DNA from 3 places in the Rahnella sp. AN3-3W3 genome. Region 3 is predicted to be linked to each of the others. Evidence: riboswitches for the same ligand, from Rfam matches in the RefSeq annotation. Region 3 holds a riboswitch; each other region holds the start of a gene.
The links. A riboswitch is a leader RNA that binds a small molecule or an ion and turns the genes downstream of it on or off. The one in region 3 is predicted to bind thiamine pyrophosphate.
Positions count from the first base shown of each region.

Region 1: it holds a riboswitch for thiamine pyrophosphate, as region 3 does, so the genes downstream of both, thiB (thiamine ABC transporter substrate binding subunit) here and thiM (hydroxyethylthiazole kinase) in region 3, are expected to answer to the same signal.
Region 2: it holds a riboswitch for thiamine pyrophosphate, as region 3 does, so the genes downstream of both, thiC (phosphomethylpyrimidine synthase ThiC) here and thiM (hydroxyethylthiazole kinase) in region 3, are expected to answer to the same signal.

Region 1 is NZ_JYDG01000004.1:131,148-135,826, forward strand. It holds gene UC15_RS02530 (MFS transporter) at 1-518, opposite strand, end outside; gene sgrT (glucose uptake inhibitor SgrT) at 775-960, opposite strand; gene sgrR (HTH-type transcriptional regulator SgrR) at 1,063-2,724, shown strand; TPP riboswitch at 2,765-3,015, shown strand; partial or broken gene thiB (thiamine ABC transporter substrate binding subunit) at 3,061-4,043, shown strand; gene thiP (thiamine/thiamine pyrophosphate ABC transporter permease ThiP) at 4,019-4,679, shown strand, end outside.
Region 2 is NZ_JYDG01000037.1:15,750-20,428, forward strand. It holds gene thiE (thiamine phosphate synthase) at 1-519, opposite strand, end outside; gene thiC (phosphomethylpyrimidine synthase ThiC) at 516-2,468, opposite strand; TPP riboswitch at 2,592-2,718, opposite strand; gene rsd (sigma D regulator) at 2,804-3,319, opposite strand; gene nudC (NAD(+) diphosphatase) at 3,418-4,203, shown strand; gene hemE (uroporphyrinogen decarboxylase) at 4,275-4,679, shown strand, end outside.
Region 3 is NZ_JYDG01000045.1:34,335-39,013, reverse strand. It holds gene guaA (glutamine-hydrolyzing GMP synthase) at 1-243, shown strand, start outside; gene UC15_RS13425 (hypothetical protein) at 680-868, opposite strand; gene UC15_RS13420 (DUF3313 domain-containing protein) at 1,247-1,906, opposite strand; gene UC15_RS13415 (N-acetyltransferase family protein) at 2,046-2,507, opposite strand; TPP riboswitch at 2,634-2,732, shown strand; gene thiM (hydroxyethylthiazole kinase) at 2,767-3,576, shown strand; gene thiD (bifunctional hydroxymethylpyrimidine kinase/phosphomethylpyrimidine kinase) at 3,573-4,373, shown strand; gene UC15_RS13400 (hypothetical protein) at 4,381-4,679, opposite strand, start outside.

The sequences.
Region 1 (4,679 bases), on a different contig from region 3:
GCGGCACTCAGGTACATCGGCGTAAAACCGTAATTCAGCGCAAGCATAAAAGAGAGCGGCGGGCCCAGCACCCACGCCAGCGAGAGCATCGCACGCATCATCGAACTGAACATCACCACTTCACTGGCGGAGCGATCCGCATGTTCACGCGCCAGCGCAAACAGCTGCGGCATCGACGCATTGCCTATCGCCGCCAGCAATACGCCGACGGTGATCAGCACCAGATAATCGCGGCTAAAGGCAAATACCAGGCTGTTACCCAGCGCCATCAGGCAGCAGAACATCAGCAATTTCCGCCGGTCGCCTTTGTTATCGGAACGGTTAGCCAGCAGAAAGCTGATCGCGATCCCAGCGATGGCGTTAACGGTATAAAAGAATCCCACCCACAGTGGCCGGACCTTCACTTCGTTAGTCAGAAACAGACTCAGCGTCGGCGCCTGTAATGCACCCGCCACGCCGCACAGCAAGGAGACCACCAGAAAGGTGACATAAATACGATTAAAACGAGGTTTTGGCATGACGTCGTCCCTGAGAAATGAATGTCTTACAGCACAACATACAGTGTATACCCAAAACAGTTCGAGTTGCAGAAAGGCGGCAAGCGCACGAATCCCGATGAGCTGACACAGGTCAGTGATTCGGGTGAGTAAGAGCGGCCAACGCGTCTGCCGCTCGAAATGTGAAGGGTATACGAATAAAAAAACCAGTGAGTTTCCTCACTGGCTGGTGACAATACACCATTACTCAGAAAATCGAATTTAGTCAGACCTGAAGTCACAGTCGCCGGCGGTATTGCTCGTCGTCCAGCGTTTCCATATCCCACTGCGTAAGACGGGACAGAATATCCAGACGGTATTGCACCGGAACCCAGGACAGCCAGTCTGCATGATTTTTAGAGGCGTTCTTTTTGATGGCTTCAAAATAACGCTGATAGAAACGGGCGTTCAGACTGCGTTTCATGCTGACCTCCGGTGATTCACAACAGGCTTTCGTTGAGAAACAGTATCAGCGTAATATGAGGAAAGATAAATTGATGAAAATTGCCCGTGGAGTTCCTCTTTTATGTCTTCGTCCCGTTTGCAACAACAGTTCATCCGCCTGTGGCAAAGCTGTCACGGTGAAGACACTGAAACCACGCTACAGGCACTGTCGGAAGTTCTGAGTTGCTCACGCAGACACATGCGCTCGTTGCTCGGCACCATGCAAGAACAGGGCTGGCTGACGTGGGATGCAGAAGCCGGACGCGGCAAACGTTCCACGCTGAAATTTTTGTATACCGGCCTCGCACTCCAGCAACAGCGCGCCGAAGAGCTGCTGGAGCAGGATCGTATTGATCAGCTGGTACAACTGGTCGGCGACAAAACCCTGGTGCGCCAGATGCTGCTTTCCCAGCTCGGCCGCAGTTTCCGTCAGGGTAAGCATATCCTGCGTGTGTTGTATTACCGTCCGCTGATTAATCTGCTGCCCGGTACCATGTTACGCCGCTCTGAAACCCATATTGCCCGGCAAATTTTCAGCGGCCTCACACGCATAAATGAGGAAAAAGGGGAAGTCGAAGGCGATTTAGCCCATCACTGGCAGGAAATTTCGCCGTTGCAATGGCGTTTTTATCTGCGCCCTGCCATTCATTTTCATCATGGCCGTGAACTGGAGATGGTGGATATCATTGCTACCTTCACCCGGCTGAAAACGCATCCGCTGTTCAGTAATCTGAAATCAGTCAAAACGCCCACGCCAAATGTTATTGATATCCACCTGAATGAACCCGATCGCTGGCTGCCGTGGCTGTTCGGCAATATCCACGCGATGATCCTGCCGCAGGAGTGGCAGTCGCTGCCCGATTTTGCCCGCCATCCGGTCGGTACCGGCCCTTACGCCGTGGTGCGTAACCTGAAAACCCAACTGCGCATCCGCGCCTTTGATGATTATTTTGGCTTCCGTGCGCTGATTGATGAAGTAAATATCTGGGTGTTGCCGGAACTGAGTGAAGAGCTGGTGCATTCCGGCGTACAGCTTCAGGCTGATGAATCAGGCAAAAGCGAGCTGGAAAGTCGCCTTGAAGAAGGCTGCTATTTCCTGTTATTTGACCAGCGTTCGCCGGTCGGACAATCTGAAGAAACACGCCAGTGGTTGTGCGATTTACTCAATCCCATCGCCTTACTGAATAATGCCGAACCGATTTACCAACGCTACTGGTCGCCGGCTTACGGCCTGCTGCCGCGCTGGCACCATAAAGCGCCACAACCGCGTCCGCCCAGACCGCAAAACCTGACCCAGGTGACACTGACATTTTACGGCGAGCATTCCGAGCATCAGGCGATCTGCAATGCGCTGCAGCCGCTGCTGGCGTCCGAAGGCATTGAACTGATTATTCAGGTCGTGGATTACGCGGTCTGGCACCGCGGTGACGCCAAAAGTGATCTGTGGCTCGGCAGTGCCAACTTCACCCTGCCGCTGGAATTTTCACTGTTTGCGCATTTCTATGAATTACCGCTGGCGAAACACTGCTTCAGTGAAGAGATGGAAGATGACGCCGCGCAGTGGCATGCGGGCAATTTATCGATCGCCAAATGGAGTCAGAAACAAACGGTCAGCCATCAGATCCATCCTCTGTTTCATCACTGGCTGGTGTTGCAGGGGCAGCGCAGTATGCGCGGCGTGCGTATGAACACCCTCGGCTGGTTCGACTTCAAATCCGCGTGGTTTGCGCCGCCGGACAGTTAATCGGACTATCGCATCGCGCCGTTAGTCTCTAGAATGACATCCGTTCTCAACGGGGTGCCAGAGTGCGTTCTTTTTCAAGAAGAATGAACTCGATCTTTAAACGCCGCGAGCGCGTGTTCAGCGGGTGAAGTCCAGCGCACAGAAAGCGGAGCGTACACAAAGTACGTGAGCATTTCGAGCACTGCACGACGCCCGATCAACACACGCACAGCAAGTTTAAAAGGCTGAGATTTAGACCCGTCGAACCTGATCCGGTTAACCCCGGCGGAGGGATTTGAGACTGCGCGATGCTTACTCAAAATCCTTTGCCCTTTCATTTTTTTTTGGAGCGCAAAGTTGAAAAAATTATTGTCCTGCCTGCTGTTACTTTCTGCACCTGCCTTCGCGGCAAAACCTGTCCTGACGGTTTATACCTATGATTCTTTCTCTGCCGACTGGGGTCCGGGCCGGCGATCAAAAAAGCCTTTGAAGCCCAATGCGGCTGCGAGCTGAAATACGTTGCGCTGGAAGACGGTGTCTCTTTGCTTAACCGTCTGCGGATGGAAGGCAAAAACAGCAAAGCCGACGTGGTTCTCGGGCTGGATAACAACCTGTTGCAGGCAGCTGAACAAACCGGATTATTTGCCAAAGCGCCGAAAACCGCTGCCAGACTGACCGTACCAGGCGGCTGGGACAACACCAAGTTCGTGCCTTACGATTACGGCTATTTCGCGTTCGTCTATGACAAAAACAAACTGAAGAACCCGCCAAAAAGCCTCGATGAGCTGATCAACAGCGACCAGAAATGGAAAGTCATTTACGAAGATCCGCGCACCAGTACACCGGGTCTGGGCCTGATGTTGTGGATGCAAAAAGTCTATGGCGACAAAGCACCGCAAGCGTGGGAAAAACTGGCGAAGAAAACCGTTACCGTCACCAAAGGCTGGAGCGAGGCTTACGGTTTATTCCTCAAAGGTGAAAGCGATCTGGTGCTGAGCTACACCACGTCTCCGGCTTACCACATCGTGGAAGAGAAGAAAGATAACTACGCGGCAGCAGATTTCACCGAAGGCCATTATATGCAGGTCGAAGTGGCGGGTCAGCTGGCGAACAGCCAGCAACCGAAACTGGCTGAAGAGTTCATGAAATTCGTTACTACGGAAGATTTCCAGAAAGTGATCCCGGCCGGCAACTGGATGTATCCGGTGATCAACACCCCGCTGCCTGACGCTTTTAAACAGCTGACGATCCCGGCTAAATCCCTGCAATACAGCGCACAGGATGTCGCCACTCACCGTTCACAATGGATCCAGGCATGGCAGAACGCCGTCAGCCGTTGATCCCGCGCTGGTTGTGGCCGGGCGCCATCGCCTCGCTGCTGATGTTGCTGGTGGCTATGCTGGCGTTAGGCTCTCTGTGGCGTCATGCGCCACAGATGAGCGGCGCCTCGCTGTGGCAGGATCCTTATCTCTGGCATGTGATCCGCTTTACCTTCTGGCAGGCGCTGCTTTCGGCGCTCTGTTCTGTGCTGCCCGCCATTCTGCTGGCGCGTGCGCTGTTCCGCCGCCGCTTCCCCGGACGTCAGCTGTTACTACGTTTATGCGCGATGACGCTGGTATTACCGGTTTTGGTGGCAGTCTTCGGCATTCTCAGCGTTTACGGACGACAGGGCTGGCTGGCGCAGATTTGCGGCTGGCTGGGCGTGGATTACCGTTTCTCGCCTTATGGTTTACAGGGCATTTTACTGGCTCATGTGTTTTTCAATCTGCCACTGGCAGCCCGACTCTTATTGCAGGCGCTGGAGAATATCGCCGTCGAACAGCGTCAGCTGGCTGCGCAGCTTGGGATGAACGCCTGGCAGCAATTTCGCTTTGTTGAATGGCCTGCCATTCGCCGGCAGATTTTCCCCGCCGCTGCATTGATTTTTATGTTGTGCTTCGCCAGCTTCGCCACGGTGCTGTCGCTGGGCGGCGGTC
Region 2 (4,679 bases), on a different contig from region 3:
TTCAATGCTGATCCCGCCAATAGCTACCGTCGGGAATCTTCCGTCGAGTTGCTTAATATGTCGGGAGAGTTCTTCCAGACCCTGCGGGGCTGACGGCATGTCCTTGGTCTGCGTCGGGAAGATATGTCCGAGTGCGATATATGAAGGATTCACGGCGACAGCGCGCGCCATTTCAGTATCGTCATGGGTGGAGACGCCCAGTCGTAAACCGGCCTGACGGATTGCCTCAAGATCGGCAGTATCCAGATCTTCCTGACCCAGATGCACGCCATAAGCCTGATGTTTTACCGCCAGACGCCAGTAATCGTTGATGAATAACCTCGCCTGATATTTTTTCCCTAGTGCGATGGCCTCGATAATTGCTGGCTCAACTTCTTCATCGGGTAAATCTTTTACACGCAGTTGCAGCGTTTTAACCCCTGCTTCCAGCAGGCGGGCGATCCATTCCACAGTATCAACGACCGGATATAAACCGAGGTGAAAAGGAACGGCAGGAAAGGGCTGAGCGGACTGATTCATTTGTTAATCTCCGTGGCAGGGTGATAAAGCTCGCTGCCGCGTGAACGGAATTCGGCCGACATTTGCGCCATGCCGGATTCAACGAGTTCTATAGGCTGGGCTTTGGCTTCCAGCGCGGCGGCATAATCGCGAACTTCCTGAGTGATTTTCATTGAGCAGAATTTCGGGCCGCACATCGAGCAGAAGTGAGCAACTTTGCCGGATTCCTGCGGCAGCGTTTCATCGTGGTAAGCGCGCGCAGTGGCCGGATCCAGAGCCAGATTGAACTGGTCTTCCCAGCGGAATTCAAAACGCGCTTTGGACATGGCGTTATCGCGGATTTGCGCACCCGGATGACCTTTGGCTAAATCGGCGGCGTGTGCTGCGATTTTGTAGGTAATCAAACCCTGCTTAACGTCTTCTTTGTTCGGCAGGCCGAGATGCTCTTTTGGCGTGACATAGCACAGCATGGCGCAGCCAAACCATCCAATCATCGCCGCACCAATACCGGAGGTGAAGTGGTCGTAACCCGGCGCGATATCGGTGGTCAGCGGGCCGAGGGTATAGAACGGCGCTTCGTGACAGTGCTCGAGTTCTTCAGTCATGTTGCGGCGGATCATCTGCATCGGCACATGCCCGGGACCTTCGATCATCACCTGCACATCGTATTCCCAGGCAATTTTGGTCAGTTCGCCCAGCGTGCGTAATTCAGCGAATTGTGCTTCGTCATTGGCATCCTGAATTGAGCCCGGACGTAAGCCGTCGCCCAATGAAAGGGAGACATCGTAGGCGGCGCAGATTTCGCAAATTTCACGAAAATGCTCGAACAGGAAGCTTTCGCGATGATGTGACAGACACCATTTCGCCATAATCGAACCACCACGCGACACAATGCCGGTCAGACGTTTGGCCGTCATCGGCACGTAACGCAGCAAGACACCGGCATGAATGGTGAAGTAATCGACGCCTTGCTCGGCCTGTTCCAGCAGGGTATCGCGGAACATTTCCCAGTTCAGGTCTTCGGCCACGCCGTTCACTTTTTCCAGCGCCTGATAAATCGGCACCGTGCCGATTGGCACCGGGCTGTTGCGCAGGATCCATTCGCGGGTTTCATGAATATAACGGCCGGTGGAGAGATCCATCACGGTGTCCGCGCCCCAGCGAGTTGACCACACCAGCTTCTCGACTTCTTCTTCGATGGATGATGTCACCGCTGAGTTGCCGATATTAGCGTTCACTTTCACCAGGAAATTACGCCCGATGATCATCGGCTCTGATTCAGGATGGTTGATGTTGGCAGGAATAATCGCACGCCCGGCGGCGACTTCCTGACGCACAAACTCTGCGGTGATATTGGCAGGCAAATGCGCGCCAAAGCTTTCACCGGGGTGTTGCTGGCGCAAAATCTCACCACGGATCCGCTCGCGGCCCATGTTTTCGCGAATGGCGATGAACTCCATTTCCGGGGTAATCGTGCCTTTGCGTGCGTAATGCAGCTGCGTAACATTTTTGCCAGACATGGCTTTTCGCGGACGCGGCAGATGTTCGAAGCGCAGATGATCCAGCCCTTCGTCCGCCAGCCGTTGCTGGGTAAAGCCGGAGCTGACCTGTGGGAGTTCCTCCGTGTCCGCACGCTCTTTTATCCAGCGGGCACGTAATTTTTCCAGACCGGTGTGCACGTCGATAACTGCTGACGGATCCCCGTAAGGTCCGGCGGTGTCATAAACAGGGATGGCTTCGTTTTCTTCGAACTGCGGATTATCTTTGCCACCGCCGACCAGTGTCGGGCTGAGTTGGATTTCACGCATCGGCACGCGAATATCTTTGCGGTCACCTTCAAGATAAATACGGCGGGAGTTGGGGAAGGCTTCGCCCTGCAGACTGTCGATAAACGACTGAGCCTGCGCGCGTTGTTCACGGCGATTAGACGCTTTCTTTTCGGAAATAACGGGTTTCTGGGTACTCGACATAGCAAATTCCTCGCAAAAAAAACGTGATGGAAAATTGCTTGTCTGGAGGTTTACGGCAGGAGTAAAAATGGGCGGTGCAGCACAGGCGGCCTGATGCAGGCGAATGCCAGAGTGAGCTGAACGCATAACATTACTCTTGTTCCCTTCGCGGGTACTAACCCGATCAGGTTCCGCGGATCCCGAATTAACGGTCTCAGCCTGGCGTAATCTTCGCGAGAAAATTATGCGCTAGGCACTCCGACAAGAAGCCTCAATATAGGAGGCGTTTTTTGAAACTACAACTAAAACTACAATTAAAACTACAAACAGGTGCAGAGTTTTAATGTGACAAAGCGTTAAGCCGGTCTGGCGAGATGTTCTTCATTTGCAGGTGGTTTTTCTTCATGATTGCTGCGGTCAAATGCCAGAATAATCAATTGATCTTCCAGCTGAAAACGCGCATCCAACGCTTCACCTACATCGGATAATGCATAATGAAATGCGAAAGCATTGTCATCATCAATATCATTTTCAGTGTAACTATCATGGAAAGCCATGATAGCTTCAGTGTTCAGCTCCAGTGCAGGGTATATTTTCGCAGCCTGCAATTTTATCGGACTGTTCGCACCTTCGACTTCATCAATGATCCGCTGATACAGATGGAAATGACCGGCTGAAAGATAGTCCACCAGGTTATGGCAAAAGTTATCCAGCGCTTTTTCGTTGAGAGGGGTATGTTTTTCTTTATTGGGTTTCAGGCCGACCAAAGTGCAGTACGAAACCAGCAGCTCTTTGCGCGCGTGCAGCCATTGATCCACTAACTCATTACTGCCACCAACGCGTTGGGTCAGTCTTTCCAGACGATTTAGCATGGTTGACTCCGTGAGCGATAAAAAAGTAACTAAAAGTTACTAATATGTGAATATCTTACTCAGATTGTCAGTCCCGACGAGGTTATGCAACAACAATTATGGAATTACAGATTACTGAGCAACATAACGGCTGGTGGGTTATCAGCCAGGAAGGCAAGCTGTGGCTGCCTGAGGGCGAACTGCCGTTTGGCAGCGCCGCACAATATTCTCTGACCGGTAAAACGGCGCGTCAGATTGGCGAATGGCAGGGTGAACCTGTCTGGCTGGTCCGTCAGACAATGCCAAATCATATGGTTTCCGCCCGTCAGCTGCTGGATCAAGATCGCGGATTATTCCAGCTGGTCGGGCGCGGTGTGCAGCTGTCAGAGTTTTATCGTTCTCATAAGTTCTGCGGATACTGCGGGCATGAAATGCACGTCAGTAAGACCGAGTGGGCCGCACTTTGCGGGAATTGTCGCGAACGCTATTACCCGCAGATTGCACCCTGCATCATTGTAGCAATCCGCAAAGGTGATGAGATTTTGCTGGCGCAGCACGTCCGTCATCGTAATGGCATTCACACGGTTCTGGCTGGCTTTGTTGAAGTCGGTGAAACACTGGAAGAAACCGTGGCTCGCGAGGTCATGGAAGAAAGTAATATCCGCGTGAAGAATGTCCGTTACGTCAGTTCCCAACCGTGGCCGTTCCCCAATTCGCTGATGATGGCATTTATGGCGGATTACGACAGCGGCGATATTAAACACGACCCGAAAGAGCTGCTTAACGCTGACTGGTACCGCTTTGACCAGCTGCCACAGCTGCCACCGCCCGGCACGATTGCCCGTCGTCTGATTGAAGACACAGTTGCGCAGTGCCGCGCAGAAAGCGAAGACGACGAGGTCTAGCGTCAGTTTTGCGTGATAGAATGCCGTCATATGATTGTCGGGCGGCCCGAATATTGAAGGAAAGAGCAAGAATGAATGAGTTGAAAAACGACCGTTACCTGCGTGCTTTGTTACGTCAGCCAGTGGACATTACACCGGTGTGGATGATGCGTCAGGCTGGCCGTTATTTGCCGGAGTACAAAGAAACCCGTGCTGAAGCCGGCGATTTTATGTCGCTGTGTAAGAATGCCGAACTGGCTTGTGAGGTGACTTTACAGCCGCTTCGTCGCTATCCGCTGGATGCAGCGATCCTGTTCTCCGACATCCTGACCATTCCTGATGCGATGGGGCTGGGGCTGTATTTCGAAGCCGGTGAAGGCCCGCGTTTTTCTTCGCCACTGACCAATCGTGCTGATGTCGAAAAGCTGCCGGTTCCGGATCCTGAAATGGAGCTGGGCTATGTGATGAACGCCGTGCGTACCATCCGTAAAAACCTG
Region 3 (4,679 bases):
CAGGCCTTTACCGTCTTCCTGCCAGTCCGCTCCGTTGGCGTGATGGGCGATGGCCGTAAATACGACTGGGTAGTTTCCCTGCGCGCAGTTGAAACTATCGACTTCATGACCGCGCACTGGGCGCACCTGCCGTATGATTTCCTCGGCCGCTGCTCCAACCGTATCATCAACGAAGTCAACGGCATTTCCCGCGTGGTGTATGATATCTCCGGTAAACCGCCGGCAACGATTGAGTGGGAATGATTCGGCAATATATCCTTAGCCGATAACTAGCTCTTAAAGCCCGCTGCTGTTGCAGGGGGCTTTTTTTTATATCTGTTTTAATTGTTGTCATAGCCAATGACTTTGTTAGCTTTTCGCTTTAGGCACTATTGCCGATAGTGAAATAAAGATCCCTGAAATTGCTGAAAAAATGAGTGGAAAAATAAAAGCATCAGAATTTCTCAGAGGATTATTTATATCCAGTAAAATAACAATAAAGAAAAGACTATTGGCAAAAGTGGCTGATGAAAATATTTCCCCTACTTTATATTGGAGGTTCTCCAGTGAAAATGCCGGTGTTTTTATCGAAAATGCATCCCATGTCAGATGAACAAAAATATAACTCACGCAGAGATAACAATAGAAGTGCGCAAGCTGATCTGAATTGACGGGAAGGTACCAGTGTAATTCTCGCAACTCACTTTCTCCGTATGCTCTTTAGATACAGGAGTGGCAACAACACCGCACCGATGGCCGCCATTGAAAGCAACAGTCTGTCCGTGACGATAAGTTCCGGTAGTGCAAGAGAAATACCGCCAGTGAATGCATATCCTGCACCTGCGCCGCCGAGTATGGCTTTGAAAAATGTCGTGATGTCGAATTCCATTTTTAATCTCCCTGATAACGAAAGGCAGATTACTCAAGTTTTAAAACACCTGCAAATTAAAACGGAATTTGTGATAGTTATATTTTCATAGTTACGAGGCCTGTTCCAAAAAACATAACGCCAGAATGCTGGGGAGATACCCTTTCATTAATAAATGTTCAGGTAACATAAAACGTTATTTCAGATGCGCCGTGAACCCATTTATCCCCGGTGTAATGTCCGGCTGCAGTGTCAGTACCGGAATATCTCATCACCGCCATTTTGCTGACGGCATCCAGCGCGGATTTCCATTCATCAGTGGCTGCGTGAGTTTATTGCTGATTCAGTATGAAAAAAGGCAGCCATCTGGCTGCCCTGATTGTGATGCGGTGACGAAAATTACTCGTTAAACAACCTGGTGTCGTTCGCCAGACTATCGACCACTGTTTTCAAATCGTTCGCGGTGACTTTTTGTGTATCGTTAGAAACTTGTTTTCCGAAGCCCTTACGGACGACTTTAATTACCGGTTTGCCGGTTGCTGAGTCAATCAGCTCGCCTTCGAAATACACTTCGGTATCACGCGTGCGGTGGCCGGTCGCGGTTTCAGTACCGGCAATGACCAGCGCAACCGGGATCACTTCATAGAATTGCAGACCTTCAGCCGAAGTATTCACACCGGTGATTGCACCTTTAAAGATCAAGGTACGCGGCCCCGCGTGATCTGTCAGAGGCAAACGCTCAGCGAGCGCAGGTTTCATACGGCTGTTAGCATAATCCAGAACGCCCTGCAGGGTTTCCTTGCTGATTTGCTCAGTAGGCTGAGGCTCCGGATAGAACTTAATCGGTTCGTATTTGATGTAGGAGTAGTTGGCTTTTTTGAACGAAGGGTCAATCCAGCGAAGAACCGGATTGCCACCTGCAGTTTTGACTTCCTTAAGGCCGGAATAGTCCCCCAGGAAACCAGAGAATTTATCCGCTTGAGTGACGTGGTTGGTACAACCGGCTAAAAACAGTACGCCAGCGACTGCAGCAACCTGCATCAGTTTTATTCTTTTCATTCGTACCCTCGAAATATTTTAAGGAAGACCAAGTATGTATAGCACTGTTGCGGAATTTAACCTGTTAACTACAAAGAAAAATTGATATCCGTCAGGATCGCAAAAAAACGGTTGTGTGAGGTAATCATTTCTTCTTCAATTATTTTTTTGATGAATGAAACAGATAGTATTCGCCCTTTGGACTTTCCCCTGTAGCCATGATGTTCCAGCCTTTTGACAGGTAAAAATCGACTGATTTTTTACTCTTTACTAAACATTTCAGAGAGCCCTGACGGGTAAACGTCTCTTCCGCCGCGCGAAGCAACGCCGAACCTGCGCCGGTTCCCTGATATTTGGGATCAACAAACAGGTTATGCAGGAAATCCTCCTGAGTGAAAATCGAGGCGAAGCCGAGCAAATGTCCGTCACGTTCCGCGACCAGTATCTTTTCGCCGATAACCGCACGATCAAAATCTTCCAGCTGAAAATCATCCTCCAGCCATGTCCAGGTGTGCTTTCGGGAGGCCAGATACAACGTGCGTAAAAACGGGCGATCTGCTTCTTCATAAGGCCGGATTTTGAGGGGTGATGGCAAAGAAAGCTCCTGAGAATTTTTTATCATCAAAGTCTGTGGTTTAGGTTTGTTTTCCGATACTGCCAGTGAAGTGCGGCGAGTTCAATTACGTTGACTTAACGGTTTTATATCGCATTTCCTGATTGATCTTCTGACCCTCGCCACCAATAATGCTTTCTTGACTCGGGGTGCCCGCTGTAAAGCAGGGCTGAGATTTTACCCGTATTACCTGATCTGGATTATGCCAGCGTAGGGAAGTCAGGTATCTCTCCTGATACCGCCTTCTTTAGCGCCGGTAGGGAGACTTATGCATACCCGACCTACCTTGTTGCCCGGCTCTACAGCCGCCACTTCTCTGAAACAACTCCGCCTTTCTGCGCCGCTGGTCCACTGCCTGACCAACGACGTCGTACAATCTTTTACTGCCAATGTTCTGCTGGCGCTGGGGGCGTCCCCTGCGATGGTGGTTGATCCCGCCGAAGCCGCGCAGTTCAGTACCATTGCTGATGCCTTGCTGGTGAATGTCGGCACGCTGACCCGTCTTCATGCCGATGCGATGCTGGCAGCTGTTCACGCGGCTCATCAGGGCGGAAAGCCCTGGGTACTGGATCCGGTCGCTGTCGGTGGCCTGAGCTGGCGAACCGAATTTTGCCTTGAACTCATCACGCTTAAACCTGCTGCCATTCGTGGTAATGCGTCCGAAATTCTTGCGCTCAGCGGACTCAGCGCGTCCGGCCGTGGCGTTGACAGCGGTGATGACTCCCTGTCAGCTTTACCTGCCGCACAACAGCTGGCGCGTAACACCGGCGCGATTGTCGCTGTCACCGGTGAAACGGATTATGTCACTGACGGCGAACGCAGCCGGGCCGTAGCAGGCGGGCATACGATGATGACCCGCATTGTTGGCACCGGATGCGCCCTGTCAGCCGTGGTGGCGGCCTTTGTGGCTTTACCGGGCGACCGGCTGGATAACGTTGCCGCTGCCTGTCGCGTGATGTCATGTGCCGGTGAACGTGCCTGTGCAGCAGTAAACGGACCTGGCAGTTTCACGCCTCAGTTCCTCGATAATCTGTATTTGATAGATGAGCAGTGGCTGAACGGGGAGGAGAGGCAATGAAACGGATTAATGCACTGACGATTGCCGGCACGGATCCGAGCGGCGGAGCGGGGATCCAGGCAGATTTGAAAGCCTTCTCGGCGCTGGGTGCGTACGGTACCAGCGTGATCACCGCGCTGGTGGCGCAGAATACCCGCGGCGTGCAGTCAGTTTATAACATTGAGCCGGAGTTTGTTTCGGCGCAGCTGGATTCCGTACTGAGCGACGTTCGTATCGACAGCACGAAAATCGGCATGCTGGCAAACAGTCAGATTGTGGACGTGGTTGCGGAGCGGCTCAGACATTATCAGCCGCCTTTTGTGGTGCTGGATACCGTGATGCTGGCGAAAAGTGGCGATCCGCTGCTACTGCCGGAAGCCGTGGATGCCGTGCGCCGTTTGCTGATCCCGCAGGTATCCATTATTACGCCAAATCTGCCGGAAGCCGCCGCGTTGCTGGAGTGTGCGACTGCGACTAATGAAACCGAAATGCGGGAGCAGGGAGAAGCGTTACTGGCGATGGGATGTGGCGCGGTGCTGATGAAAGGCGGTCATCTGAGTGATGAGGAAAGCCCTGACTGGCTGTTTGAGGCAGGTTCACGCGAGCGGTTTACCGCGCCGCGTGTGGATACCCGTCACACCCATGGCACAGGATGCACGTTATCTGCGGCGCTTGCGGCATTGCGACCGCGGCATAACAACTGGGCCGATACCGTACGCGAAGCCAAAGAATATTTGCAGCAGGCGCTGATGCAGGCCGATTCTCTGGAGGTTGGTCACGGCATCGGCCCGGTCCATCATTTCCACCGCTGGTGGTAACAGCAGATTACGCGCGGCGCTGGGTTTCGCTCAGCGCCTGTTCAGCCTGATGAAATTTAGTCAGAGCCTGTTGCAGATGCACGGCGTCAAACGGGTTCAGCGGATAGAATTTCTCCTCTTTACGCGGACGCAGCATGATGCGGATTTTGTTCGCTGAAACCCTTTCAAACAGATAGCTGGCGATATCCTCGTTTTCTTCGTCCTTCCATGACAGCAGTAATGCCGCGTGCTCACCGGTGCGGCGGCCAATAAATTGTTCGTGCGACCACAAGCCTTCAAATTCGCCATCTTTTTGTAGTTTTTTAC